One region of the Pseudoalteromonas sp. SWXJZ94C genome, then DNA from elsewhere that is predicted to be linked to it. Evidence: predicted binding sites of a transcription regulator. Region 1 holds the regulator's gene; each other region holds the start of a gene.
The links. The regulator sigma-54, encoded in region 1, starts transcription at its own class of promoters, with help from an activator protein. The targets are predictions, from matches to a motif close to GTTGGCACGNNNNTNGNNT.

Region 1 (10,394 bases):
GTTACCCGACCAAGTAGCTGATCGTTATCATCTACAACAGGGGCTGATATCCAGTTATGACGTTCAAATAATTGCGCAACCTCACTTTCATCCATAGAAATTGGAATAGATTCGCAATCTTCATCCATTAAATCGAGGACAATTTTTTCAGGTGGATTAGTCAGTAATGTGCTTAATGACAAAGCGCCTATGAAGCAGTTATGTTTATCTACTACATATAAGTCATCGGTACCTTCAGGTAGTTCACCACGCAGCCTAATGTAGCGCAAAACAACATCAAGAGTTACGTCAGGGCGAATGGTTACCGTATCGGTATTCATTAACGCACCAGCAGAGCGCTCTTGATAAGAAAGAGCTTGCGTGGCACGTTCACGGTCTTGAATATCCATAGCGCTAACAACGTCTTTGTAGACGGTATCTGGCAGGCTACGTAATACTTCTCCTAGGTCATCGTGCCCCATATCTTCAGTGGCTGCAGCAATGTGCTTAGGTTCCATTTGAGCAATAATGCCCAAACGTACATCTTCAGAAAGCTCTTCAAGTACATCGCCCTGTACATCGGGGTCAACCAATTGCCAAAGCAGCCGGCGGATTTTATGCGGCGACGACTCTAATAATAATGCAGTATCACAAGGAGCGGTTTTAGCTAACATGCGCCTAACTTGAACAAATTGACCACTGTTAAGCGACTTGGTCACTTGTTTTAATTGTTGTAGTGGGTAGTCTTGTTCAAAAGCTTCGGGCATTGGCGTCCTTAATTAATTTTAATATTACTTTGGTAGGGGAGGTTACTAACTTTTTTGGTTTATCTAATTTTTGATTCTTTATTACTGACTATTCTTGTTCGTTAAATCGTTGCGCTATTAACTGACCAACAGCGTGCAAAGCTTGCTCTGCATCGGGTCCTTCACATACCACTTTAACTTCTTTTCCTTGGCTACTCTCTAGCAGCATTAAGCCTAAAACACTATCACCGGCAGCTTCTTTGCCATCTTGAAATATAGTAATTGAAGCGTCGAATTGTACGGCTAATTGTGCAAGCACCGTTGCAGCTCTAGCGTGTAAGCCTAATTTGTTTTTTATTAAAAACGTGTCTTCTAAACGCATAAGTTACTCTACCTAAGCTGAACAGGTGATTATTTAAATTATTTATTTTCTTGTTCACGATGACGAATTTTTACATTTGGGTGAGTCATCGAAAAGCTTTCACCAATCGTTTGTGCTAAATACACTGAACGATGCTGTCCACCTGTACAACCAATAGCAATGGTTAAGTAGCTACGATTATTTCGTTCTAAATGAGGTAACCACGTTTGCACAAAGGTTTGAATTTGCCATGTAAACTTTTGCACAATACTATGATTAGCTAAGTAGTCTTTAACGGGCTGATCTAATCCTGTTAAAGGTTTTAATTCGGGCTCCCAATGTGGGTTTGGTAAAAAACGTGCATCGAAGACATAATCCGCTTCTTTAGGTATTCCGTATTTAAAGCCAAATGATTCAAAAGTAACAATAAGCTGTTTGTCTTTTTTACCAAGTATTTTTTCTCTGATAGATTCAGCGAGTTGGTGAACACTTAACTCGCTGGTATCAATCATAAAGTCAGCTCTGGTTGTTAGTACATCAAGTAATTCTTTTTCTTTTTTTATAGCTAAATCAAGTGGCAATGAGTCGACAGAAAGAGGGTGTAGTCGTCGCGTTTCAGAAAAACGTTTTATTAATACTTGATCTTCGCTGTCTAAATAAAACAGCGTTGGTTTAGCAAAACCAGGTAAATACTCAAAAATATCATTGAACTGTTCTTGTTCTTTTGGCAAGTTTCGAACATCAATACTCACTGCTATTTTGTCGTAGTTGTCAGAGACACTTCGCACTAGAGAAGGCAGCAGGTTTAGTGGAATATTATCTACGCAATAATAACCTAAGTCTTCAACTACGCGTAAAGCTACCGATTTTCCAGAACCTGATCGGCCACTTATGATAATTAATTCCATTTAACACCTTTTTTATTAATTATGATTGATCAACAATAACTTGGTATAGCTCTGTATCTGATTTTGCACAGCGTAACTGCTTACAAAATTCTTTGTCGTTTAGTTTATCAGCAATGGTTGCTAGAGTCTTTAAGTGCTGTTGGTTATCACCATCTGGTACGATGAGTGCAACAAAAATATCTACAGGGCGGTTATCTATCGCATCAAAGTTAATAGGTGTTTCGCTAACAAGTACTAAAGCTAAAGGTTCTTCTACGCCACTCATTCGTCCGTGAGGGATTGCAATACCTTTACCAATGCCTGTACTACCTAGTTTTTCTCTGCTTAGTAAAGCACTAAGAATATCTTGTTGAGATAAGTAAGGAAGCTTGTTGTGAGCAAGTTCGCTAATAAACTCTAAAATTCTTTTTTTACTATTAAAAAGGACCGCAGCTTTGCTGCAGTCCTGACATATAAGTGAACTTAATTTCATAATATTAGTGTCGAGCAAGCTTCTCTTTGTGTTTGATAACTTGTCGATCGAGCTTGTCAATCAACGAGTCAATGGCGGCATACATATCTTGATGTTCAGTAGAGGCAAATAATTCTGCACCACTGACATGAATTGTTGCTTCTGCTTTTTGGTTTAATTTTTCTACATCGAGAATGACATGAACATTATTAATATGATCAGAGTGCCTTTCTAGCTTCGCAAATTTAGTGTTTACATAGTCTTTTAGTGAATCGGTTACTTCTACGTGACGACCAGTTAAGTTTAGTTGCATAAGCGTTACCCTCTTTGTTTTTGCGTCTTAAATCAGACTTTTTCGCTGATTTGACGGTGGAATAGCCAGAGATTCGCGGTACTTTGCGATCGTGCGTCTAGCTACTTTAATTCCCTGCTCAGCCAATATATCCGCTATCTTGCTATCACTCAATGGTTTTGCTGAGTTTTCTGCTGCGATTAATTTTCTAATCAGAGCGCGTATTGCCGTAGATGAACATTCGCCACCATTTTCGGTGCTTACATGGCTTGAGAAAAAGTATTTTAACTCAAATATTCCACGTGGCGTGTGCATATACTTTTGGGTTGTTACGCGAGAAATAGTCGACTCGTGCATTTCTACCATTTCAGCAACATCATTTAAAACCATTGGTTTCATGGCTTCTGGACCGTGTTCAAAAAAGCCTTGTTGTTGCTTAACAATACAATTTGTTACTTTTAACAATGTGTCGTTTCTGCTTTCTAGGCTTTTAATAAACCATTTTGCTTCTTGTAAGTGTGAGCGAATAAATTGGCTATCACCACTAGATTTAACGGTACGAGACATTGCAGCATATTGGCTGTTTACTCTTATTTTAGGCATGCTATCTGGGTTTAATTCTACAACCCAGCGACCTTTAATTTTTTTAACCGACACATCAGGAATAACATACTCAGACTCTTCTCTAACAATCGTATCAGCGGGTTTAGGGCTGAGAGTATGTATTAGTGTCATTACTTCTTTAAGCTCTTCTTCTTTGAGCTTAGTTTTTTTCATTAATGTACGATAGTCACGAGCAGCTAATAAATCAATATGCTCGGTTAAGATCATTTTTGTTTCATTAATGTAAGGTGTTTCTTTATCAAACTGGTTAAGCTGAATACACAAGCACTCTTGTAAACTACGTGCAGCAATACCGACCGGATCAAACAGTTGGATACGCTTTAAAACGGCTTCAATTTCGTCAAGTTCGACTTCGTTATCATCTTCGTTTTCTTGATTGAAGCTCTCTAAAATTTCTTCACAGCTAAGTGTTAAAATACCAGAATCATCTACGGCTTCAACAATAGCGATTGCAATAGCTTCATCAGTAGGGCTAAAAGGCGTTAATTGTAACTGCCACATTAGGTACTCATGAAGTGTTTCGGTTGAAGCACCTTGGTATATTGACTCGTCCTCAGGCATTGGTCCTGATGACGATGCAGGCGCAGCACTCATGTACTCATCCCAGCTAACATCCATAGCCATGTCGTCACTTACTGTATCTTTAGCAAGTGCTTCACCACTATCTTGTTCGTATTCGCTAGGAGCATCATCTGCAGATGCGCTAACAGTAACGTCATCGTTATCAGCTTTTTGCTCATTTTTGCCAGCAGAATCTTCTGCGTAGTCGTTTTCTTCAACTTCTAGCAGCGGGTTGCTATCAAGAGCTTCTTGTATTTCTTGCTGGAGATCCAATGTACTGAGTTGCAACAAACGAATTGCTTGTTGCAGCTGTGGTGTCATTGTAAGTTGCTGGCCCATGCGCAGCTGTAATGATTGCCTCATTTATCTCTAACAATCCTTTTATGTTGTTATAATTAATACTAGCAGATGCTCAAAGACATGGCGTTAATGTTACAGCCTAAATTGCTCGCCTAAGTAAACATCGCGTACTGTTTTATCGTTTAATACGTGTTCAGGAGTGCCAGATGCAATTAGCTCCCCATGAGAAACAATGTAGGCTTTTTCACAAACATCAAGGGTTTCTCTTACGTTATGATCGGTAATTAATACACCAATCCCACGGTTTTTAAGATGTTCTATTATTTTCTTAATATCTAATACTGAAATTGGGTCTACACCAGCAAAAGGTTCATCTAGCAATATAAACTTAGGATCGGCGGCAAGTGCACGTGCTATTTCTACACGGCGACGTTCACCACCGGATAAAGCCATACCTTGGCTATCACGAATATGCTGAATGCTAAATTCATCCAATAGATTATTTAATGTGTCTTCTCGAGCTTGTTTATTTAACGATTTACGCGTTTCTAAAATAGCCATTAAGTTTTGGTAAACAGTCAGTTTTCTAAATATTGACGATTCTTGTGGTAAATACCCTATCCCTAATCTAGCACGACTATGCATAGGTAAAAGAGTAATATCGTTATCATCGATGGATATTTTACCTTTGTCGCTAGGTACAAGTCCTACAATCATATAAAACGTTGTAGTTTTACCTGCACCATTAGGTCCAAGTAAACCAACAATACTGCCAGCCTTAACCTCAAGACCTACATTTTTAACAACTTCACGACCTTTATAGCTTTTTGCTAACAGCTCTGCTTTTAATGTGCTCATGGTTGACCTTTATCGCTTTTTTTACTTTTTGTAGCTTCAATAGGCACTAAAATAGTATGAACGCGATCGGTAGAGTTTTCGTCTTTTTCAGCACTAATAAGCTGTTGCTGCATATCGTAAGTAATGCTTTTTGCGTTAATTTTTTGTCCAGCTTGCGATACTTGTGCATCGCCAACAAGTGTTAAAAAACGCTTAGCTACATCGTAACGAACTTCGTTCGCACTTGCGCTCATTATTGTGCCGTCATCTTGCTTTTCTTCAAAGTACGCAGGGCTGCCAGTGGCAATTAATAACTGTTTATTGTCACCTAATTCGTCACGCTTATGCACTTCGAGGCGGTCAGCCGTAATGCGACGGTTACCATGAATAATTTCAACATTTTTTTCAAAAATACCTACATTAGCTTTTAGTTGGCCTTCTTGTTTGTCGGCACTAATTGATATTTGATTAGCGGCAGGTTGTGTACTTTGTTCTGCTGCATTACTATTAAAGGCTAGTATAAGTGTAGGAATAATAAGTGATTTTAATATTTTATTGGTCATAGTATATGGTTCGCGTATGGTTAATGAGTTTTATCACTTCAGTTTTTAAATCGGCTTCAAGGCCTTTACCGGTGATTTTTAAGTTAGGTCCAGTCACAATGACAGGCTGTTCGGAGCGCATTGTCAGTTGCTTTATATCTACTTGAATATTATCGGCATTGATCTTATCAATCATTGCGTTGTCAGTTAGATTTTTAGCGACTACGTTGCCCTCTAAAATTAACTGTTTACCTTCATACAACGTTGCTTCATCCGCATTGATGCGCCATGTTTGCTTTTCGTCATATAAAGTGAAAATAGGTTTTTCAAAAAAGGTAAAGCCTAACTGTTGATACAGCTCCATTTTTGCAGCAGTTACTTTATGGCTAATTTTACCATTCTCATCATACGCCGTTTGCTTTAATTCTATGGCGATATAGTCAGGTTTAGCTACAACTTCTTGCTCTACCTGCGTTGCAATATTTGTTTGTGTAAAATAAGGGTACCAAAGCCAAACCATACAGCTGATGAATAAAACGCTTAGTATTATGCGCGCTGCATTCATGAACTTGTACCTTGAGTAGTTAATGGCTTGTTGTTTTCAAGCATTAGTAAATCGGTTAGTTCTCTTACAGCACCAAAACCGCCTGGCATTTGTGTAGTGTAGTGCGATAAACGCTTAATTAGTGGATGCGCATCGTTAACAGCTACTGCAAAACCGACTAATTCCATTACTGGCATATCAGGACCGTCGTCACCTATATAGGCAATTTTTTCATCGCTTAAGTTGAGCTTATTTTTTAGCTCTTGGTAGGCAATAAGTTTGTTTTCTTGACCTTGATAAATATGTTGAACGGTTAGGCTGCTCATACGTTGTTGCACTATATGCGAATGACGCCCTGTAATAACAGCAACTTCAAACCCGCTATTAATAAGTGCTTTTATACCAAACCCATCTTTTGTATTAAACGCTTTTAGCTCTTCGCCTTGGTTTCCAAGGTAAATACGACCATCAGAAAATACACCATCAATATCGCATATAAGCAGTTTTACTTTTTTAGCGCGCGCTTTTGCGTCATCGCTCAGCGGTTGATAGAGTTCTTCAAATTGCATTTATAATACTCCTGCTTTTAATAAATCTTGCATATTCAGTGCGCCAATAGGCTGGTTTAACTCATTTACAACGATTAAACCATTAATGCGTTTGTGTTCCATTATATTAAGCGCTTCGGCTGCAAGCATACCTTGAGTTGCCGTAGTGCATGATTTGGTCATTACAACATCTATAGGTGTTGAATGGATATCTATGCGTTGCTCTAAAATACGACGTAGGTCGCCATCAGTAAATAATCCGGCCAATTGCTGATTTTCGTCAACAATAGTCGTCATGCCTAAGCCTTTTGCAGACATTTCAATAAGTGCATCTTTTACAGTTTGTGAAATACTAATAATAGGCGTGTTTGTACCGCTGTGCATAACATCTTTTAAAGTAAGCAATAAACGTTTGCCTAAACTTCCACCAGGGTGAGAAAGAGCAAAATCATCGGCAGTAAATCCACGAGCTTCTAAAAGCGCGACAGCCATAGCATCTCCCATGGCGAGTGTTGCCGTTGTACTTGCTGTTGGCGCTAACCCTAAAGGGCAAGCTTCTTTTTCTACTTTAATGCATACATGTACATTAGCAAGTATTGCCATTGTAGATTCTGTATTACCCGACATGGCTATTATTTTTGCACCAAGGCGTTTTAAAACCGGAATAATATTTAATACTTCGCTGGTCTCCCCTGAGTTGGAGATAAGTATTACTACGTCACTTGAAGTGATCATACCTAAATCGCCGTGACTTGCTTCACCTGGATGTACAAAAAAAGCAGGGCTACCTGTGCTAGCAAGAGTTGCTGCTATTTTAGTGCCTATATGACCAGACTTCCCCATGCCAATAACTATAATACGTCCTTTGCAATCAAACATTAACTGGCATGCTTGATTAAAGTTTTCATCTACATATTGAGTAATATCACTAAGTGCTTGACGTTCTATATCAAGAACGCGCAGACCTTGTTTTATAAAATTCAGTTTTGTCATGATTTACCCTACTTGACTAAAAATGTACCCTTGGTAGCTCAAAAATGCGACTAGCAATAAACCACCTTCTACTCTATTTATACGTTGAGAACCTCTAAAGTTCAATGACATAACAATAAGGGCGATGGTTGCGCCAATCATGATAAGTATATCGCGACTAGCTACCGATGGGTCGATCATTGATGGATTAATAATACCAGCAAGCGGTAACACGGCTAAAATATTAAAAATGTTTGAACCAATAATATTACCTAAGGCTAAATCATCTTCATTTTTAAGCACACCAGCAATTGAAGCTGCAAGCTCTGGTAGGCTAGTGCCAATAGCAATAATAGTTAAACCGATAACCAAGTCACTCAGACCAAAATATTTTGCAATATCGACTGCTGAGCCGATTAAAAAATATGAGCTTACCGGTAATAAAACTATACCTATCACTAACCAAAATAGCGCTTTTTTAGTGGATACGTTATTAGGAACATCGTCACAAGCTTCTACTACCAACGGATCATTTTTATTTTTCGAACGTAATGATACGATAATCAATCCGCTAATAAACACCACAAAGCCAATTAGAAGTGCGATACCTTCAGTTAATGAAAAGTAGTTATCTGAAAAGATATACCAAGTAACAAACGATATTATTAGCACAAGCGGTATTTCGCGTTTCAATGTACTTGATGAAACATTGAGAGGGCGAAATAAGGCTGTAACACCCAATACAAGTAAAATGTTTGTTATGTTTGAGCCAATAACATTGCCTACCGCAGTATCTGTTTTGTTAGCTAATGCTGCAGAAACCGAAACCATCATTTCTGGAGCAGAAGAGCCCATAGCAACAACAGTTAAACCTATAATTAAGGTAGAAACGCCAACGTTTTTTGCAAGCGCCGCAGCGCCATAAACAAACCTGTCTGCACTCCAAACTAAAGCTGTAAAACCAAGAATTAAAATAACAAACGAGGTAACCATTGCGTTAAGCCAGTTATTCAAAATATATATTGTGCGAATAGTAACAAAAGCCAACATGAAAGTATAAATAAAAGAGTAAGGTCTACTTGTTGTGTAGCACTTGTTTTATAAATGTTTTAAGCGCTTTTATTCAAAGCTTAAGCCGGGGTTAAGCCGTTTTAAGCGAGCCTTACGATCCATTTCGCAGGTGTATTACAAAATCTTACGAATTGTTTTTTCCATCTTGGGTGAAAAAGCCTTAAAATAGGAGAACTAGTGAACATTTTTATGGAGAGCGACTTGTCGCAATCAATAGTAGAAGTAAAGGATGTTAGCTTTTCGAGGGGCAATCGAAGCATATATAAAAATATGAGCTTTAGCGTTCCTAAAGGTAAAATCACTGCGATTATGGGACCAAGTGGCATTGGTAAAACAACTATGCTGCGTTTAATTGGTGGTCAGCTTAAACCTGACTCAGGTGATATTTTATTTGAAGGCGGCAGCATTCCAAAAATGACGCGCAAAGAATTATACGAAGCGCGAACTAAAATGAGCATGCTATTTCAAAGTGGTGCGTTATTCACTGATATGTCGGTATTCGATAATATTGCTTTTCCTATAAGGGAGCACACTAAACTGAGTGAAGATTTAATTCGGTTAGTGGTATTAATGAAATTACAGGCTGTTGGATTACGTGGTGCTAAAGATTTAATGCCTTCAGAACTTTCAGGTGGTATGGCAAGACGTGCCGCACTTGCACGTGCGATTGCATTAGATCCAGAGTTAATCATGTATGATGAACCATTTGCAGGTCAAGATCCGATTTCGATGGGCGTATTGGTTAAGCTAATTAAGTCGCTTAATGAAGTGCTTGGTTTGTCGTCTTTAATTGTAACGCACGATGTGACAGAGGTAATGAGTATTGCCGATCACGTTATTATTATTGCCGATCAGGGCGTAATTGGTTGCGGTACTCCAGATGAAATGCGAAATCATGAATCTCCTTTAGTTCAACAGTTTTTAAAAGGCTTGTCGGATGGTCCAGTACCATTTCATTTTCCGGCTCAAGCTTATGCAGATGAACTGCTTGGAGAAAAAGCATAATGTTGGATTTATTTCAAAGGCTAGGACATAAAACGCTAGGTCGTTTTGCGGCTCTTGGGCGGTCAGCTTATATGCTATTTAGTGCATTGGCGCATGTTCCTAATTTTAAAAAAGGTTCGCCACTGCTTATTCGTCAACTTTATATGGTGGGTTCGCAATCGTTACTCATTATTATGGTGTCGGGTTTATTTATCGGCATGGTATTAGCGTTACAAGGTTATACCGTGTTAGTTGGTTATGGCGCTGAGGATAGTTTAGGGCCGTTAGTTGCACTGAGTTTATTGCGAGAACTAGGTCCGGTTGTTACTGCATTACTTTTTGCTGGGCGTGCAGGTAGTGCACTTACTGCTGAAATAGGTTTAATGAAAGCAACTGAGCAGCTTTCATCACTCGAGATGATGGCAATTGATCCGCTAAAACGTATTATAGCACCACGCTTTTGGGCTGGTTTTATCAGTATGCCATTGCTAGCACTAATATTTTCAGCCGTAGCAATTATAGGCGCTCATTTGGTTGGTGTTGATTGGCTTGGTGTTGATACAGGTAGCTTTTGGTCAATAATGCAATCTCAAGTGTCGTTTCAGCAAGATATATTAAACGGTATTATTAAGAGTTTTGTATTTGCCATTGTAGTGACCTGGATAGCGCTTTAT
Region 2 (10,394 bases), on a different contig from region 1:
ATTAAATAAGTGAGCTATTATAGCGCAAATAAAATAGCACAATAACAAGGCGAAAATTATTCATATAGTTGTGCTACATAAATAATTTTTAATGCAGTTAGTGAGTTATTTAATGCAATAGAATGCTCATGTTTTTAATAAAATTGGTATTATCGCATTTATATGTATTTCATCTAACAGAGGTTATTTATGAGTGATCAAAACGAATACACGCCCCCAAAAATATGGACGTGGGAAAGTGAAAGTGGTGGCAAATTTGCCAGTATTAATCGCCCAATTGCTGGCGCCACTCATGACAAAACCTTATCAATTGGCAAGCACGCATTTCAACTTTACTCTCTTGCAACGCCAAATGGTCAAAAAGCCACTATTATGTTTGAAGAGCTTCTTCAGCTTGGCTGCACCGATGCCGATTACGATGCGTACCTTATAAATATTGGTGATGGCGATCAATTTGGGTCTGACTTTGTAGATATTAATCCTAATTCAAAAATCCCTGCGTTAATGGATCATTCAACAACGCCACCTACTCGTATTTTTGAATCAGGTTCTATTTTGCAGTATTTAGCTGAAAAATTTGACGTACTTATACCTAAAGATCTAAAAGCTAAAACAGAATGCCGTAATTGGTTATTTTGGCAAATGGGTTCGGCTCCTTATTTAGGAGGGGGCTTTGGGCATTTTTATAGCTATGCACCAAGTAAAATGCAATACCCAATTGATCGCTTTACCATGGAAACAAAACGTCAGCTTGATGTGTTAAACCGTCATTTAAGCGAAAATGAATATATGGCTGGTGATGAATATTCAATTGCCGATATCGCTATTTGGCCGTGGTACGGATCGTTAGTTCTGGGTGCTTTATATGATGCTGCAGAGTTTTTAGATGTTGCCTCATACACTCACGTTGTACGTTGGGCTACACAAATATCAGAACGCCCTGCTGTAAAACGCGGTCGTCGCGTAAACCGCACATGGGGACCTGAAGAAGAGCAAATGGCTGAACGTCATAATGACAGCGACTTCTAAATAATAGCCATTATTTATTAAAGTTCAGGTTAAATAAAAATCAGCTGCAATGGCTGATTTTTTAATTTTATAAACCTTCATTTTAAAATGGGTCTGTAGCAATTAAATTAATTACCAATTTATAACGTAAATATACACTCCCAATAATAAGTTCAATTACAAAAAATACATACTCAACCCTAATAACTTTAGTGCTTTATTTAATTAATTGTTACAACCATGCGCTTAATTAAATTGACATTAAAAAACTGGTTAACACATAACCTTACAATTACTTACATTGGGTTAATATTTTATAGTGTAGGCTTAGCCGCATAAATCTAATTACAACCGATATTTTTACTATCGTATAAAAGGAATTTGAATGTTAAAGCCACTTCGTTATAGCTTACTTATTTTACTTGCTCCTATCGCGGTATCCGCACAAACAATGATAATAAAAACCACTAATGAATTAGTCACAACCGACTCTGCATTGGTGTTTGCCTACAATAAAAAACTAAAACAATTAGAGGCTGTTAACTTATTGACCGAGCAAAGCAATGAACTTATTTTACCAAGCAATGCCATTGGCTTTGACGTAGCAACACTTGCCAGCACTGACGATAAACAAGCTATTATTTTAACTAGCGATGGCGTTTATAAAACTAGCAGCGACAAAGCAATACTATTATTTAATTACAAATCAGTACTTAATGATTTGCACGTGGATAAGTTTGAGAAGATAAATTTTATTTTTGATGCTAATAACGATGGATTAAGTGATATTTTACTTCCCGACTTAAATCACTCTATTTTGTACACTCAAAATAAACAGGGTGAATTTACTGCTCACTCATTTGGAAAAAGAGCACTTTTTGATGGTGAATTTACAAACAATGGATTAACTCTCGAAGTAGATATTAATAACAAACCCACTATTATCGATTTTAATCACGATGGACTAAATGATTTAGTTTTTTTAAATAAAGACGGCGCCAATGTACTTTATGCCAAAGTAGATGGTTATGCTGAAACCATGACCGCTGTAAATTTTAATATTGAATTAGGCGAGCTAAATAGTGGTGAAACCCGAAAAATAAAAGAGCTTATTGATATTAATAATGATGGGTATCTCGACTTTATAACCAAGCAATATAAACCAGCACAAGGTATGGATTCACTCGATATAAAAATGGCATATAATTTATATCTGGGTAATAAAAATGGCTTTAGTAATACACCAATTAAGTTATTGGAAACAGAGGGACCGAGTGAGCTGTTATTAAAAACAGATTTTAATAACGATGGTTTAATTGATCTGCAAAAAATGGACTTAGATATAGGCTTTGGCACTATTGCCTCAATGGCTATGGGTGGCGGTAGTACTGATGTAGATATCGAAATGAATATTTATAAACAACAACCTGATGGCTCCTTTGCCAGCGAATCAAGTATTGAGCTCGACCTAGAAGTTGAAATAAGTATGGACGGCGGCAATATTGATCCCCCACTCTACTTAGGTGATATAAATGGTGATAATAAAATTGATGCTGTTTATAAATACAGCAAAAAAACACTGTATATTTATTATGGCGAGCAAGATTCACTGCTTAATAAAAAACGTAAAAAACTTAAGTTAGCATTACCTAAAAATAATAAAGATATTCTTCTGGTCGATATTAACCAAGATGGTAAAAAAGATTTCGTATTTAAATTTACCGAAGAAGACGGCACCAGCAAAATAGAAACACGCCTAAATTAACCATAAACGCATAATTTTAAGCTGTTCAAAATTTATACGCATTGGTATAAATAAAAAAGCCCTGCATTAAAAAATAATGCAGGGCTTTACACCTAAAACATAAATCAAACTCTTTTGATTTATAATTACGCTTTAACACTCAGTATTGAATCACCTTGCGATAAACCGAATTTTTCTTGGACTGCAGATAAAATAGAATCTTTATCTTCATCATTAAGCTGGCTTGAATACTGCTCTAAAAGCTCATCTAAATAACTAACAACATCATCGGTATTTACTTGCTCAAGTGAATTTTGCGGCGGCGGAGGTGGACGCTGACCTTCTGGTCGAGATGCATCACCAATACTTTTAGCATCAAATTCAAGCTCGCCCATTAACTCGGCTAGCTCTTTTGTGGGTGCAATACCTTGTTCTTCAAAAGCGGCTTGGATGCTTTGTGCATCGTCGCTTGTTAAGTTTTCAGGGTCAAATTCAGAAAGTGTTTCTTTTACAAAATCACTTTGTTCTGTTGTTAACTTTGCTGCTTGGCTGCTTTGTTGCGGCATATAGCTCGCAGAACCACTAATACTGTTAATCATTTTAGTATCCTTTCAGCGTTCGCGGCGAGGTGGTTTATGATCGCTTAGTTCTTGTTCAGTAATTTCACCGTTACCGTCTGAATCTATTTCGTCAAAAATAGTTTGCGCATCACCGTGTGGTGGCTTTTTAGCGCTAAATTCTTCAAAACTAATTACACCATCACCATCGGCATCAATAGTCGAAAAATCAGGCTTTGGAGGACGTTCACTGTCACTTTTTGCAGCAACATTTGCTGAAAAAGCAACCGATAATAATGTGATAACTGCAAGTGATGATAAATTTTTCATGGTCGTAACCTTCTGTTTAGTTAATAACTAAACATTACTCTTTAAAAATGCAAACAATGTGCAAATAATGAGGAAATAAAAAATAAATAATCTAATTTAAAACAATCTTACTTTTTTATTCGTATAGCCATGTATTATTTTGCTATTTGAATAGCATTGTTTTAACTTTATTACTTAAATCAATAATTTCATCTATTTATATATTTTAATAGATTTTATAAACTGCTCTAGTTGCATTACTGCCCTTAATCTTTAAAGCTGATATACTGCTTGAGCCAATTATATAAACACATACAGAGCATTTTCGATAAAATAATGATTAATAACCAATCCTACTTAGCAGGCAATCTGTGAAAATACCTAAACGCCTACAACCTCTCGTCGATGACGGTCTAATCGATGAAGTTATCAGCCGACTAATGAGCGGTAAAGAAGCCGATGTTTTTGTTGTTCGCAGTGGTGAACACATACGTTGTGCCAAAGTTTACAAAGATGCTGTTAAGCGCAGCTTTAAAAAAGCAGCACAATATCAAGAAGGCAGAAAAGTACGTGGCGGTCGTCAAGCACGTGCTATGGGTAAACGTTCGAGTTATGGTCGTCAATTAGAAGAAGAAATTTGGCAAAATGCCGAAGTTGATGCGTTATCTCGTTTAGCGAATGCCGGTGTACGTGTACCAGAAACATACGGTTGCATTGATGGTGTATTACTTATGGAGTTAGTGTCTGATGATGCTGGCGACGTAGCACCGCAACTTGGTCATGTAACACTAAGCGAACAAGAAGCTATTGAACAACATAAACTAATGATGCACTACATCATGCTTATGCTTTGCGCTGGTATTATCCACGGTGACTTATCAGAGTTTAATGTATTAGTGGACGATAAAGGTCCCGTTATTATAGATTTACCGCAAGCAGTTAATGCTTCAGCAAATAACAGCGCCGAAGCCATGTTTACGCGTGATGTAAATAATATGCGCCGCTATTACAGTGAATTTGCTCCAGAACTGCTGCAAACTCAATATGCTAAAGAAATGTGGTCATTATTTGAAGAAGCAAACTTAACGCCAAACTCTACTCTTACCGGCGAGTTTGAAGATGATAGTGAAGATGCTGATGTTGGTGCAATACTGGAAGAAATTCAAGCAGCAGCTGATGAAGAACAAGAACGATTAGCGCGCATTAGCGGCTCAGATGACGATGAGTAACTTAAGTTACTCATCATGCTTATGTAATTTAACTAAAATATAAGCTAATTTAAAACGCTTTGTTTTTATTCACTACCCTTGTGGATGAACAAAGCGATAACCCACACCATAAACCGATTGAATTACACTGTCGGTTTGAGTTAACTCATCAAGTTTTTTACGTAACTTTTTTATATGACTATCAATAGTGCGGTGGCTCACAATGCGCTGATCGGCGTACATTGTATCCATTAAACTGTCTCGCGAATAAATACGGTTTGGGTTATTAAACAAAGGTTTAAATAACTGAAATTCAAAGTTAGTAAGCTCAATACAGCTGGTTTTAAATTTTACAGTGTAGGTACTTTCGTCAAGTTGCATAACCGTTGCTTTTGGCTCTTCGCTATTGAGACGTCTTAAAATAGCTTTTACACGAGCCACCAGCTCGGCATAACTAAATGGTTTGCAAATATAATCATCTGCACCGAGCTCTAAGCCAAGCAAGCGATCAATTTCTTCTACCTTTGCCGATACCATAATAATAGGCACATTAGAAAACTGTCTAATTGCTTTACACAATTCAATACCACTTTGACCAGGTAACATTATATCGAGCAAAATTACGCTGGGTCTGTTAATTTCAAGCCAAGGTAATACTTCATTTCCGTGATGTATTTGATGAGTAACAAAATGATGGCTGCTTAAAAAGTCACTCATTAAGTTAGCCAGCTTTACTTCATCTTCTACAATCAGTATTTGTTCGCTCATAGAGTTCTCTGTTATTAGTAATCCAAACTTAGGATGAAAATACCATATCAAATAAAGTGCAAGTTACGTATTTTTTATATTAATCAACTAAAGCTAAATAGCTGGTAGCCTAATAATAATAGCAAGACCGCCTAAAGTGGCTTTTTCAGCGGCTATTTCACCTTTATGCCCTTTAACTATATGCTGGCAAATAGATAAACCTAAACCCGAACCACCCTCTTGGCGATTACGCGAGCTATCTACTCGATATAAATACTCAAACAAATGCGATAAATGAGACTGTTCTACACCTACGCCATTATCTTCAATTATAAGCTCTAAGTAGGTTTGCCCTTTAATGCTTATATTGTTAGCCGTTAATGAAATAGTGGTGCATTGTGCATAATGCACCGCGTTCATTAAAATATTATCAAGCAACTGTAAAAGCCGGGTTTTATCTGCTTGTACCGTTATATGCTTAGCGCTATTTAATAGGTAAATTTTAATATTGTGCTGCTCAAGTATAACCTGATATTTTTGCTCAATAGTATTTAATAATAAAGCCATATCAGTAGGTTGCATAGTGTAATGCATACCACCTAACTCTGCGCTATTAAGCATATGCAAATCATCAATCAAGCGTTTTAAATGTAATGCCTCGTCGTTAGCCGAGTTAATGTTTTTTGCATTAGGCTCACGTATGCCAAGTAACATAGCTTCAAGCTCACCGAGCAAAATACTCATTGGCGTTCTAAGCTCGTGAGAAATATTGGCAAGCCAGCGTTTACGCACTTGCTCGTCTTTAGCGAGTGTAAATGCAAGGATATTAAAATCTTCGCTTAATTGACCTAACTCGTCTTTTCGCTCAAGTGTAAGCTTAGTCTCATAATTACCTTGCGTTAAGCGATGCATACCGTTAGCAATTTGCTTTACTGGGCTAACTAAGTGGCGAGACAATAAAAAGGTAACTAGCAATGTAAGCAATACCGCAGCTAAAGCAATAAACCATAAGTAGTTAGTTTGCTGCTGTAAAAAATCAAGCTCATATCCATCAACTAAGCTGTCTCTTTTAGATACGGCTAAATAACCAACTGTTTTATCGCCAACTATAATTGCTGTTTTTATATAGTTTAAATCGCTGAGGTATCTACCCATTATTCGCTGTTTATTTTCATCAAGTAATGCGTAGTGAGCAATATTTTCAGGTGGTGGGCGGCTTCCCATTCCAAAGCCAATATGATCCGGCGGCGGTCGTCGCATCATTCGCCCACGAGGACCTGGACTTTCGGATAGCCTAGGTAAAAACTGGCTATTTTCTAGTTGTGATTCAACAAGCTCTCTAAAGTTTTCGTCATCGCCAACAACACGTTTCCATGAGGGGGTTTGTTCGTACTGTTTTGACAGCTGCGCAACAAGTGGTTCAAGCGCTTTTACTTCTTTTGCATTAACAAAATCAATTACGCCTTGCCCTATACTCCACTGTATAAGTACCACCAGCCCTGCAATAACACTAAAAGTAAAACTAAATAGTATTAAAAAAAGTTTATTATGAATCTTCATTAATGCGTGTTTTCAACCTTGCTAGGAAAGCTTTCAAAACGGTATGTTATAAACTCTTTGGTTTGATCGTTAACATACAATGTAGCAACTATTTTTTTGCCCTGAGCGGTCCAATACATATGACCATGATTATTTAAAGTAACCGATACGGTATTTATACCACTTTTAAATAAGTTAGCAGGTAAATGTAATGCATGTCCGTAAATTCGCTGTATTTTAACCCCATTAATATACAAATGAGCATGTCCTCGTAAAAAACCAGTGTCATCGTTTGTAGTAACGCTCATCATTTGTTGCATGTTCATTGCGCCCTCAGGAGGCACAGATAAATCATAGCGCTGCGTATCTAAAATTAAGTTATAACCCGACATACTATCTTTTAATAGTTTAAGGCTTAATGCCGGAATTGGCGTATCACTTGGCACTGCTATAGGCATATGGCTATGATCCATCATTTCCTGCTGCGCAAAGAGCTTAAAGCTCAATAGCGCAGCAGTAGTTAGGATCAATGCGTATTTAAAATAACGCATAGTAACTCCTTACATTCCCGGTGGTGGACCCATTGTTTCGCCAGTATCACAGCGACCAATTGAATTATCGGCTAATTGGCCTTTAAAACGAGGCCCTATTTGATAAGGGAAAGAAGGCTGTAATTTACCATCACTGTCTAGCGTTAGTGTTATATGGTAATGATAACCCTTGCCATCGTTTGTATTATGTCCGTTATGCTCATCTAACTGTGCACCAGTTACTGTTTTTTGTGCATAGTAGAAGTCTTCAAAATAATAACCGTCATCAGCATTTAATGTATTACCTGAAAGCGTAGTCACTTCTGCGCCAATAGCAGGTCCTGCATCGCTTGTTTGTGTACCTAGGCTAACGTCGTATTGATCGACTAAAGTACAGCTTCGCTCACCCTCAGTACCACAACCACCTTCACTTTCTGACGCGCCATAATCACGCATTTCCCAGCCACTTAATGCAAGTTGACCGTTACTTTCATAAGGACCATAAAGTGGATAACCATCAGCTGCAAACCCATAAATAGGTGAATGCGCATCGCCATCATCTTCAAGTAAATCAGCTAAACAACTAGTGTAAAAATGGTGATGATATTCACCGTTAGCAGCATGTCCGCCACACACATCAACATCGTATTGCTCTGCAATTGGCGCTAGTGTATACCAAATATTATTACCGTAGCTCATACCATCGCCCCAGTTAAATATACTGGTACCATTAACCATTAAGCCAACTGTACCTAAACCTGTTTCACAAGTTTCAGTGTCAGATAAATCGGTAGGTGTTATCGGAAAATACGCCTCAACTGCTTGTTCTGTCGGGCAACCTGGTCCTGGAGGCCAATAGCCTGCACCGCCTGTGTCATCACAGTTTTCAGTGCTGCTGTTATAGCCAATATTTTCACCAAACGAAATAGTTTGACCTGCTGCTGCAGAGGTTACACCGTTATAAAAATCGGTAGCTGCACGCGGGCGATTATTTAGCGTGTCTACTTGGTCTTGTGTAAGCGTTACGTCATATTTAGGAATGTCAGTTGTTTGCACATACATGTATTCAACGTCAGCATCTTCCTCAGTAACGGTAACAACCTCAACTGATTGAACATCTTCAACCACTGCGCCATTGTTTTGTATATAAGTAGAGGTTGTATCATTATTAATTAACCAGCTAGAGAGTTTTACACTGGTATCACCATCATAATCTGATGACGCCACTACCGTAACCGTAACGGTATCAATAACAACATCATTAGTACCGTCATTTGCACTGAGTTCAAATACGAGTGCTTCATCGGTTAAAACTTCAGGTGCAACAAATTCAGTTGAGGTTGCTGTATTTGAAGATAAGCTAACGGTAGTGCCCGATGTTTGTGACCAACTAACTGATACTTCACCGTCATCTTCAACCGTTGAACTTAAATAAACGGTATCGCCCGCATTAACGGTTTGATCAATACCGGCATCAACTGTTGGAGCGCTATTTTCAACCACATCTGTTTCTGTTGAACTACTTGAATCGCTATTACATGCACTTAAAGCAATACAAAGCGCACTAAGTGTAAATACTTTACCTAAATTATAATATCTTGTTTTTGAATGCTTTTTCATGATCCAACCTTTATGTTAACGTTTAATAAAACAACATTAACAATTAAAAGTGCAAACAATGTGCATTAAATAAGGTAAATACCTCTCTTTTACAACTCAGGGCGCTTTACTGTAAATTTATCTCTCGTTGTTGAATAGTAATCACCACCCATTCGACCCACAGTGTCTAAATGTGCAGGATCAATATAGCCATTAACAAGCACTTCATCGTCAATACTAATGCCAACGATGTCTAGCAGCATCATTTGCCCACCACCGGGTTCGTTTGAAAAAGTAATAACGTCACGTAGCGTGCACTCGTAACGTACTTTCGAGCCAGCTACACTTGGAACTGCCACCATTTTGCTATCAACTTTAGCTATATTTGCAGCGTCAAACTCACTTACATCACTTGGATAATTAGCACAGCTTTGATTCATTTTTTCAACTAACTCATGACCTACAATGTTAATCACGCACTCTTTAGTCGCTAATAAGTTAATTAACGTGTCTTTAATTGCCTTATCGCGTGGATTTACTTGAGTAACGCTCAGTACCGGTGGATTACAACTTGCAATTGTAAAAAATGAATAAGGCGCTACATTAGCGACACCATCACTACTTAGTGTGCTTACCCATGCAATTGGACGAGGGCTAATACTACCAACTAAATACGAATAAACATTGAGATCTTTATTTGCGGTTAAATCTAAAAACATTACTTTCCTTATTAATACTTAAATACTAAATCGAAATTTTAATTAGCTACGTATACATGTAGTACTAAGCTAATTCATTTTCTCTTTTAAAACAATGTACTGATACATGAACAAAAAAATAAACATAGTCTGGTTTAAACGCGATTTACGCCTTAGCGATCATCAGCCTTTAAAAAATGCGTTCAACAATGAGCTACCTACCTTATTGCTTTACAACTTTGAGCCGTTGTTACTTAAAGACGCACATTACAATGAGCGGCATTGGCGTTTTGTATACCAGTCAATCGTTGATTTAAACAACCAACTAGCTCGATTTAATACTCGCGTTTATATATTTAATTTAAACATGAGCGACTTACTTGATTCATTAAAGGCACAATTTGAAATAGTAAATATATATAGCCATCAAGAAATAGGCTTAAACAAAACCTTTG
Region 3 (10,394 bases), on a different contig from region 1:
ACCTTTTAAACGCATAAGCGGAGATGAATCAGCAGGAGCTGCAACAACAACAGAGCGTTTACGACCTTCTACACCTAGTATTTCTTCAATAAATTCTTTTACTTCTCGACCACGCTCGCCTACAAGCCCAACTACAATAACGTCGGCTTCACTACCGCGCGTCATCATGCCAAGTAGTACCGACTTACCTACACCAGAGCCCGCAAATAAGCCCATTCGCTGACCTTGTCCTACTGTAATGACTGAATTAATAGCGCGCACACCTACATCCATAGGCTTGCTTATTGGTCGTCTAGAAAGTGGATTTATAGTATTTTGTGCAAATTTTAAATAGTGTTCTGCGTTTATTTTGCCAAGTCCATCGAGCGGACGACCTAAGCCATCAACAACACGCCCTAATAAACTCATGCCTACAGGTAAGCCTAAATTGTTTACTTGTGGGATCACACGTGCGCCAGGTAATACTCCCGAAATATGATCGTTAGGCATTAAATAAAGAGTTTGATCGTTAAAACCCACTATTTCGGCGTCAACAAAGCCATTCATGGTTTCTATTTTACATTGGCTACCAACTGGTGCGCGCAAGCCTCTGGCTTCAAGAGTAAGGCCTACAACTCGTGTTAAAATACCCGCTACAGCAGGTATGGGAGCTTTAACATGTTGTTGATATTGAGATAAGCGTTCGCTTAAAGAAGCATCTTGAGCAGACATAACATGCCAAAAAAGTAGTTAGATACCACTATTATGCAAAAAACTATCCAACGTTTCTTTGACACGCGTTTTTAATGTCATATCGAGTGATGATTGAGCTGTTTTAACTTCACAACCGCCACGTTCAAGTGTTGGTTCTGCTATTAATTGCCAATTATTATCAGTAATCGTTTGCTCACCATAACTGGCTTTAATAAGATCGACATCTTCGGGGTGTAAATGTATTCGCACTTTCTCTTCATCAGCATTAAGTGAATCAATGCTGTGTTTAAGTGTGTGCAAAATAATATCGGGGGAGGTTTTTACTTCTTGATAAATTATTGCTTCAGCCAGCATTACTGCCAGTTGCACTAATTGTTTTTCAGCTTGGTCATCCACTTTATTAAGCGGATTAGTTAAGCTATCTAAAATAGTACGTAAGGCAGTTAACTGCTCTTCAATTAACGGTTTTACGTCTTCATGACCTTGGGTTTTACCAATTTCGATTCCTTCTTTGTAACCAGCTTCTTTGCCCTCGGTTACACCCTTATCAAAGCCATCAATATAACCTTGCTCATGCCCTTGTTTAAGCCCTTCTTCATAAGCATCTTGCCTAATGCGTTCAAGCTCAACCATAGTAAGAGAAGGTAATTCAGGCTCTTCTACCTCATCATCCATTGGCATTTCTTCTGCCATTTCTTTTCTGTATAAATCAGAAAGTGGCGTACCAAATGCAGTAGAGCGATTACCAAAACTTTTCTCATCAGGGGCTAAATCAGGCGTTGCCCAATTTTTTAGTAATTCATCGGCTTCTTCAGCATTAAGTGGGCGTCCTTTTAACTTACTCATGGTTTACAAGAACTCCTCACCGCCGCCACCGCCGAGTTGAATTTCACCAGAGTCAGATAAACGACGCGCTGTTGATAAAATCTCTTTTTGTGCTGCTTCTACTTCACTAATTCTAACCGGTGCCATTGCTTCTAAATCATCGGCAAGCATTTCTGCTGCACGTTTTGACATATTACCGAGTATTTTATCTTTAAGTGCATCATCGGTGCCCTTAATCGCTTTCATTAGTACATCTTGTTGTACTTCACGCAGTATTGCTTGAATACCACGGTCTTCTACTTCCATCAGGTTTTCAAACACAAACATTAGGTCTTGAATTTGCTGAGACATTTCTTCATCGTGCTCACGAATAGAGTCCATTAACTGCCCTTCTACATTCGTATCTAGGTAGTTCATAATATCTGCAGCGGCTTTTAAACCACCCATTTTAGCTGCTTGTGCACCGGCTTGACCTGCAAACTGTTTTTCCATAATTTCGTTTAGCTCTTGCAGTGCTGCTGGCTGTACTTCTTCAAGATTAGCTATACGCATTGTTAAATCTAAGCGAACTTTTTCAGGAAACTGAGCAATAATCTCAGCCGACTGCTCTGGCTCTAAATAAGATAATACAATGGTTTGAATTTGCGGATGCTCATTACGGATAATATTAGCAACCTGCTTAGAATCCATCCATTTTAACGAATCAAGACCTTTGGCACCCGAGCCCATAACAATTTGGTCAATAAGGCTGGCTGCTTTATCTTCACCTAATGCAGCAGTAAGTGCCTTTTTAATAAAGTCTTCTGATTGAAAACCAATTGTACTAAAGCTTTGAATTTGTTCAATAAACAAATTATGGACAGCGCTTATTTTAGCTTGGGATAAATCATCCAGCCCAGCCATAGCCATACCCACTTTTTGGACCTGCTTAGGTTCTAGGTGTTTGAGTATTTGCGCGGCATCTTCTTCTGACAAACTCAAAAGTAATATAGCAGCCTTATCTACACCATCTAGCTTATCAACATCAAATGCTGGAGGTAGTTGTTTTTGTTCTTGATCAGTCATCTTCTGTTAACCACGCTTTCACTACTTGTGATGATAGTTCTGGTTCATTAGCTACTAAGGCACGAATTGCTTTGAGTAAATCTTCGTCACCATGTAGGTCTGGTAACTGTAGTGTACCATCGCTTGAGAAACCAATTGAAGCAGAATCAAAGTCTTTATTTAGCATATCAAGCGTGTTATCGCCAATATCTACGCCAGAGCTAAGTGCATCTTCGTCATATTCTTCAAGCGTGTCATCTGGATAAATAAGACGTTTAAGCATTGGTTTAACTACAGCCATAATAAGTACAATTATAACCAGTGCACCTAAAGCAAGGCGTACATACTTCATAAACCAATCTTGTTCCCACATAGGAATTTCAATGTTTAAATCGGTTGCTTCACGTACAAACGGCACAGTTACTACTTCAAGCGCATCTCCGCGTTGCATATCAAAACCAACACCACCTTGTAATAAGCGACGAATATTTGACAATGCCTCTACAGAGCGCGGTGTCATTGTGGTTTCACCGTTTTCACCCACTTTAGGAATGTAGTCAACAGCAACCGATACACTAATTCTACGTATAACACCTGTTTGTTGGCGTCTGTGTGAAATAGTGGTGTCGAGTTCATAATTACGTGTTGCTTCTTTATGGCTTCGTGATGGCGCCGTTGCGCTACCCGCACCACCACCATCAGCAACTTCTGGTATATCTGAGTTAATTGGAGGTTGATTTGTTAATGCACCAGGAATACCTACAGCTAGCCCACCCATATTACTTTCTTCAAATGTGGTTTCGCTGCGTATTGCAGGTAGGTCTGGATTATAGCGTTTTTGAGTTTCTTCAACCGCACTAAAGTCCATGCTTAAATCTACTTGTGCCGTGTAATTAGCAAGCCCTACTACAGGTATTAAAATACTATCAATTTTTTCAAGGTACTCTTGCTCGCGTTTACGCTCTAAATCGTACTCTTTACGAGAGCGAGCAGCTAATGAGCTTTGCGAACCAGAATTTAATAAACGACCATTTTGGTCGGTAACCGTTACGCGGGCTGGCTCTAAACCTTGTACTGCTGAGGCAATCATATCAACAACAGAGTCTACCTCTTCGCGATCAAGCGAACGTCCACGTTTAATTGTTAATACAACAGTAGCCGATGGCTTTTTCTCTCTACGGGCAAATACGTTTTCTTTAGGAATGGCTAACAATACTTTGGCGCGAGTAATATTATTAAGTTCTTCTATTGTACGCGCTAATTGTTGTTCACGGCCATGCTTAAGGCGTTCACGCTCTAAACGTTGGCTTACACCAAAGCCCATGTCTTGCATTATAATATCTGAGCCTGATGCCGGACCTTGCTCTAACCCTTCGCGAGTCATTAGTAGTTTAATACTTTGATATTCACTTTCATCAACCGATACTACATTGCCATCAAGTTGATATTCAATTTGTTGTGCATCTAAAAAATCAAGCGTTTGAATAAGCTCTTCAGTTTGCATTTTACCTAAAGGGCGCATTTCTGGCTGACGAGCCCAAATAATAATAAAAATGGCAATAGCTAAACAAATTGCCAATGCAATAACGAGTGTTACTTGGCGTAATACATCAACACCATTCAAAGCACTTAAATAGCCTGATTTTTGTTCTTGTTGATCATCACTATCGCTTTGGTCAATACCGCCACCAGCAAGTGCAAGGTCTGTAGATTGATTAGATTGCGCCACAATTATTCTCCACTACCTAATTAAACAGGCATATTCATGATTTCTTTGTAAGCTTCAACAAGTTTATTACGAACCTGATATGTAGCCTCAAATGCAACTGATGATTTTTGAGAAGCAATCATTGCCTCAGCAAGCGATACACTTCTATCACCCATTTCAACTGCTTTTACTTTTTGCCCTGCATCTTGTTGCAATTCATGCACTGTATTTAGCGCATTGCTCAACATATCACCAAATGCCGCTGAAGATGTAGATTGCACTTGGGTTGGCAGTTTATTAATTTGGTTATTGCGTCCGGCTTCTAAAGCCATTGATTGCATTTCTTGAAATACAGCACTATTTTGAATTTTCATAATTTATCTCTGACACTGCAATTAACTATTACAGTTAATAAAGCACAAAGCATGCCAAATAAATAAACGATAAAATACAAAAGCTTAGAGGTAAATGTAGGAAGTCATAGTTTTGACGACCCTAAATCAGCAAGCCAAATTTAGGGTTTAAAGAGGATTATGCAGGAAGTGAAATACCTAAATCGCGCATTTGTGCTAGCTTATAACGTAAAGTACGTGGGCTAATACCGAGTGTTTCGGCTACATCTTTGCGCTTACCTTGGCAGCGAGCAAGTGTTTCTAAAATAATGCGATGCTCTTTATCTTTAAGCTCATCTTTGTAGCTACCAGTATCTGCTGCAAGTAAGCCTTGCTTAGGCTCATCTGTAGCATATAACTTTTCATCATAATAAGCAGAACTTGGTGTGTTTTGCTCTGCATTTTTATCTGCATTTTGATGTGTTACTTCTGCTGTATTTGTTACGATCGAAGTCGTTGATGACTCCATTACAAAATTACTAGAAACTAAGTTTTCGATAAAAATGGCGTGTTCGTTTATCGTATTACCCGTTCTCAATATAAGCGCACGTTGAATAACATTATCGAGCTCACGTACATTTCCGGGCCAAGCATGGGCTAATAACTTTTGTTCAGCATTTTTATCTAGATATGCCATTGGCTCTTTGCTTTTACTGATATGACGTTCAATTAAATGCTTAGCTAACACAATTATATCGCCAGGGCGTTGACACAATGGTCGCCACATCAATGGAAAAACATTTAATCTATAATATAAATCTTCTCTAAACTGATTTTTAGCAACGGCCTCTTTTAGGTCGCGATTACTGGTAGCCAAAATACGTACATTTAGCTGTATTGTTTTTCGACCACCTAAACGCTCTACTTCGCGCTCTTGCAGTACACGTAAAAGTTTAGCTTGCAGCCCTAAGTCCATCTCGGTAATTTCATCAAGTAAAATAGTACCGCCCTGCGCTTGCTCAAACTTACCAGGGCATGCTTGAATCGCACCGGTAAAAGCCCCTTTTTCATAACCAAATAAAGTAGCTTCAAGCATGTTTTCAGGAATAGCAGCACAGTTAATAGCAACAAATGGCTCATTACAACGACTCGACTTGTCGTGAATGTAACGCGCTAAAACTTCTTTACCAGACCCACTAGGACCAAGCACCATAACGCTTGCTTCAGAGCGTGCTACTTTACTTGCAAGCTCTAATAATTGAATACTGGTTGGATCGGCAACAATAGGACCATCCGTTTCTTTTAGTTTTTCAGGCAGATAACGGCTTACCATATTTAACAGCACTTCGGGTGCAAATGGCTTAGCCATATAATCAATAGCACCTAAACGCATTGCCTCTACAGCATCATCAATTGTCGCGTATGCCGTCATCATCAATACAGGTAAATCGGGATGGTTTAATTTAATACTACGCAGTAAGTCTAAACCACTCATTACGCCCATTTGTACGTCACTTACTACAAGCGAAAAAGACTCTTTTTTAAGTAAGATCATTGCTTGCTCGGCACTATTTGCTGCAACACACTCTATGCCCGACATTTCAAGTGTATCGATTAATGCTTCACGCAAGCCTGCATCATCTTCTACAACTAAAATAGTGTTACTCATAACGATTCCTCTAATTTAGTTGTCGCACGAATTGGTAGTAATAAGCTAAAACAGGCACCACCATGTGTATTATTAGTCACATCAACACTGCCTTGATGTGCATTAGCAACAGAACTAACAACAGCTAAGCCCAGTCCAGTGCCTTGGCTCTTAGTCGTAAAAAAGGGTTCAAATATTTTATCTGCTTGGCATAAATCAACACCAGGTCCATTATCGCTTACACTAATTCGAACAAAGTCTTGATCTTGCATATCGGTCGATGCACTCAAATGCACTTTTGCACCCGTACCAATCACTTGAATACTGTTATGAATGAGGTTTTGAATAGCACTGGCAATCGCGGTCTTATTACCCACAATTTGTATGTCTGGCTCTGGCAAACTTACGTCTAACTCACTTTCGTTAAGCAAGACCATAGCATCTGCGCCAGCTTTAACTTCAGTCAATAATTGCTGCATAGAAACCTGCTCAACCACCTGTTGAGTGCCACTTTTGGCAAATAAAAGCATGTCGTTTACTTGAGTTTCTAAATCTTTTAAACGCGACATTAGTTTAGTTTGAAAATTAACGCGAGATGCTTCTGGTAAACGCTTAGAGCCTAGGTTAGCGGCATAAAGCATTGCAGCAGATAGTGGCGTGCGTACTTGATGTGCTAAAGAGGCAACCATTTTACCCAACGCACTTAGTCGTTGCATATGCGCAACCCGTTTTTGTAAACGACGAGTTTCTGTTAAATCGGTCATTAAAATAAGCTGTCCAGGCTCTGGTGCCAAAGCCGTAATATCAAGCTTAATTAAACGCCCATCTTTTAAAGACACTTCGTGACCATCATCTTGATGTGGTCGAAACGAGCGCTGAATAACGTTAAACCACCTTTCACCTTCAAGCGGTTCACCCAGCATATCCATCGCTATTTGATTCGCTTTAGCAATCATGCCTTTGCCATCGAGTACAACTACGCCCGCAGGCATAGTGTCAACCAAATGTGATAACCAACTTGCTTGCTTACGCAGATCGCTTAACTCACCTATGTACTCCTCTTGAAGTAAACATGGGTTATAATGATTTGCAGAAATAAATTGTGGTTTTAACACGCTAGCAAGGGTCATAATCAAATCTCGAACTTATGTAGATACATGACCAAATGCACAATTCATACCAAAATTTATTTATATATTTATCATTTAGTTACAGATAATTTAAAGTGACATAAAAATGACGCACACATAAAGGAACACAAATGAGTGAGCAAATAAAATGCCGTTGCCCATGGCTCGATACAACCAAACCCGACTACGTTATTTATCATGATGAAGAATGGGGTGTGCCACTTTATAACGATACAAAACTGTTTGAATTTATAACACTTGAATCAGCTCAAGCCGGCTTAAGTTGGTACACTATTTTAAAAAAACGAGATGGATATAAAAAAGCATTTGCTAATTTTGATGTGCAAAAAGTTGCTGAATTTACACTCGATGATATTGAGCAATTAATGCTTAATGAAGGTATTGTTCGAAATCGTTTAAAAATTGCAGCAACGGTTAATAATGCTAAGTGCTTTATTAAAATACAAAAGGAATTTGGTAGCTTTAGTAAATACCAATGGCAATTTGTCGGCGGCAAACCGCTCGTAAGTAATTTAAATAATATTGAAGACACTCCTGCTATTACAGAGACATCAACTGCGTTTGCTAAAGATTTAAAAAAGCGAGGATTTAAGTTTTTAGGCCCAACAACGGTATATGCGCATATGCAGGCATGCGGTATGGTTAACGATCACAGTAATGATTGCTTTAGAAAAGCTGAAATTATCGAAACTTATTAATTGCTCTTATTTTTTGTCTTTATTAAATAGTATTTAACTACAAGTAATTAAAAGCTTCGCTTTTTACGCGAGCAAGCTCAGCGTCTACAGCCAAGGTGTAGACTTGTGTTTAACTTGTATACGCGAAGCTTACGTGGCGGCTGGAAATCATAAAGTGAATTGTTTAAAAAGAGGTTAAAAGACGCTGCGCTCTAGAGAAGCAACTCATAAACTGGCTATTAGTTCTCAATTACTCTTATTTTTTGCCTTTATGAAATAGTATTTTATTTTAAGTAATTAAAAGCTTCGCTTTTTACGCGAGCAAGCTCGGCGTCTACCGGTAAAATTTGACGTCGTGGTTAAATTTACTTGTAGACGCAAAGCTTGCTTGCGTTACGGGCAAAGCCCGTAAATTAACTACTCACAAATGGACAATAATAAAAACATTTCATCTTTTACGTATTGCTAATCTCGTGAAAGATTATATTTTTTCATTTTTTCGACCAACGTGGTTCTACGTACACCTAATATTTCGGCTGCGCGAGCCACTACGTAATCATAACGTTCTAACGCTTGCGTTATTAAACTAATTTCAAGCTCAGCTAGGTAATCTTTAAGCTCAATACCATCATTTGGTAATAATCCACTACCTGTTTGATTAAATTCAGCCTCAGGCTCATCGTCGTAATCACTAAAGCCGGTGCTAAATATGTCGTTAAAGGCATCTTTTTCCATTAACTCTTCGGGGTATTCAGGCTCGTATGCCTCAACCTCAATATAACGATATTTATTTGGTAAATCAGGAATATCGACCACTTTTTCAGGAAACATAATAACCATACGCTCCACTAAATTAGCAAGTTCACGAATATTCCCTGGCCACGCATGCTCTTTTAAGCTCTCAACTGCGCGTTCAGTAAATTTAGCTGTAGACCCTGTTTGGTCGTTAACACGGCGCATTAGCTCTTTTAATAACAGCGGGATGTCATCAGCGCGTTCGCTAAGTGATGGGTTTTCAATAGGAAATACATTTAAACGATAATATAAATCCTCCCTAAAACTGCCCTCTTCAATCATGGTTTCGAGATTTCGATGCGTTGCAGCAATAACACGTACATCAGCCTGAATCGCTTTAGTACCGCCAACACGTTCATAGCTTCGCTCTTGCAATACTCGCAGCAACTTAACTTGCATTTGCAGTGGCATATCACCTATTTCATCTAAAAACAGTGTGCCGCCTTGAGCAAGTTCAAATCGCCCTTTACGAGCCGATATAGCGCCTGTAAACGCACCTTTTTCGTGACCAAATAATTCACTTTCTAAAAGCTCTGCCGGAATAGCACCACAGTTAACAGGCACAAACGGTCCATTAATTCTTTTTGAAAGTAAATGCACATTGCGCGCAACCACTTCTTTACCAGTGCCCGATTCACCTAAAATTAAAACATTGGCATCGGTTTTTGCTACCTGCTCAATTAAAAAGCGAACATCTTTTACGGCGTCTGTTTCACCAACAAGTCCGTCAAAGGTTTTATGGGGTTTAGAATGTTTATGCTCGCTAGGAAGCATTCGTTGATACTGCTGGCAGTCGTGGAGTAACTGTGTTGTTACATCATGATTAAACGGCTCACAAATAAGCCCTACAACATTAGCAATGCTTAGTAGTGGTTTAAGCGTTTCACCTATTAACAAAAATGGTAATGTAGGATGGCACTTAATTAAACTTTCGTGATCAAGCGACTGCAATGCACCTAAAATTACAATGCATTCTTTCTGTTGATACTTTTTACACTCTTGTTCAAAGTTTGTTTCGTTTAATAGTTGTACTGCTTCACCAATAAAAGTGAGTGATGCATTTAAACCTATTGCGCGATTGTTATTATTATCTAAAATCAAGATCATAGTTAGCGAGCCGTACTTTCACTAATTTAATTAATTAGCTAAATTGTAAGCCAGTTCTGTATGGATGCAAGCGATAGCGGCAGTTTTTTGACATGAACGCCAAAAAACAGACGGACTAGTTAAATAGTGGTACTTAAGAATTAATCATTAAGTACTAATTATTTAACTAACATTAAAGTTACTTTATTTTAATGGTTTTTTTAATATTTAAGTAAAGCTGACATTATTAGTAAATAATGTCTAATATTAGCTTAAGTACAAAGCGATTGTGCCGATAAATAACTAAGTAAACAAATAAGTCATAAATGCTTGGCACTAATATTGCTACATTATTGAATAAGCTTTTATACAGATTTTTTGTACTGTTTTTTTATATAAGTTTTTATATTAGTTTTTACATAATTTTTATCGTTC

Region 2: a site for sigma-54 is predicted at 3,687-3,705, ahead of I6F65_RS02550 (EF-hand domain-containing protein). Genes of this name have one in related genera too.
Region 3: a site for sigma-54 is predicted at 4,685-4,703, ahead of fliE (flagellar hook-basal body complex protein FliE). Genes of this name have one in related genera too.

The regions. Positions count from the first base shown of each region.
Region 1 is NZ_JADYXF010000045.1:9,426-19,819, forward strand. Features, by position in the region: gene mgtE (magnesium transporter) at 1-746, opposite strand, end outside; gene I6F65_RS17170 (HPr family phosphocarrier protein) at 835-1,107, opposite strand; gene rapZ (RNase adapter RapZ) at 1,146-1,994, opposite strand; gene ptsN (PTS IIA-like nitrogen regulatory protein PtsN) at 2,014-2,466, opposite strand; gene hpf (ribosome hibernation promoting factor) at 2,471-2,758, opposite strand; gene I6F65_RS17190 (RNA polymerase factor sigma-54) at 2,786-4,285, opposite strand; gene lptB (LPS export ABC transporter ATP-binding protein) at 4,355-5,080, opposite strand; gene lptA (lipopolysaccharide transport periplasmic protein LptA) at 5,077-5,622, opposite strand; gene lptC (LPS export ABC transporter periplasmic protein LptC) at 5,612-6,166, opposite strand; gene kdsC (3-deoxy-manno-octulosonate-8-phosphatase KdsC) at 6,163-6,714, opposite strand; gene I6F65_RS17215 (KpsF/GutQ family sugar-phosphate isomerase) at 6,715-7,686, opposite strand; gene I6F65_RS17220 (calcium/sodium antiporter) at 7,690-8,658, opposite strand; gene I6F65_RS17225 (ATP-binding cassette domain-containing protein) at 8,926-9,741, shown strand; gene mlaE (lipid asymmetry maintenance ABC transporter permease subunit MlaE) at 9,741-10,394, shown strand, end outside.
Region 2 is NZ_JADYXF010000004.1:60,790-71,183, forward strand. Features, by position in the region: gene yghU (glutathione-dependent disulfide-bond oxidoreductase) at 190-1,029, shown strand; gene I6F65_RS02540 (VCBS repeat-containing protein) at 1,394-2,773, shown strand; gene I6F65_RS02545 (hypothetical protein) at 2,899-3,351, opposite strand; gene I6F65_RS02550 (EF-hand domain-containing protein) at 3,364-3,639, opposite strand; gene I6F65_RS02555 (PA4780 family RIO1-like protein kinase) at 3,990-4,847, shown strand; gene I6F65_RS02560 (response regulator) at 4,920-5,594, opposite strand; gene I6F65_RS02565 (ATP-binding protein) at 5,688-7,133, opposite strand; gene I6F65_RS02570 (hypothetical protein) at 7,133-7,663, opposite strand; partial or broken gene I6F65_RS02575 (YHYH protein) at 7,673-9,252, opposite strand; gene I6F65_RS02580 (flavin reductase family protein) at 9,352-9,960, opposite strand; gene I6F65_RS02585 (cryptochrome/deoxyribodipyrimidine photo-lyase family protein) at 10,067-10,394, shown strand, end outside.
Region 3 is NZ_JADYXF010000009.1:77,562-87,955, forward strand. Features, by position in the region: gene fliI (flagellar protein export ATPase FliI) at 1-711, opposite strand, end outside; gene fliH (flagellar assembly protein FliH) at 730-1,539, opposite strand; gene fliG (flagellar motor switch protein FliG) at 1,543-2,583, opposite strand; gene fliF (flagellar basal-body MS-ring/collar protein FliF) at 2,576-4,291, opposite strand; gene fliE (flagellar hook-basal body complex protein FliE) at 4,312-4,644, opposite strand; gene I6F65_RS05785 (sigma-54 dependent transcriptional regulator) at 4,802-6,271, opposite strand; gene I6F65_RS05790 (PAS domain-containing sensor histidine kinase) at 6,268-7,380, opposite strand; gene I6F65_RS05795 (DNA-3-methyladenine glycosylase I) at 7,512-8,099, shown strand; gene I6F65_RS05800 (sigma-54-dependent Fis family transcriptional regulator) at 8,544-9,980, opposite strand.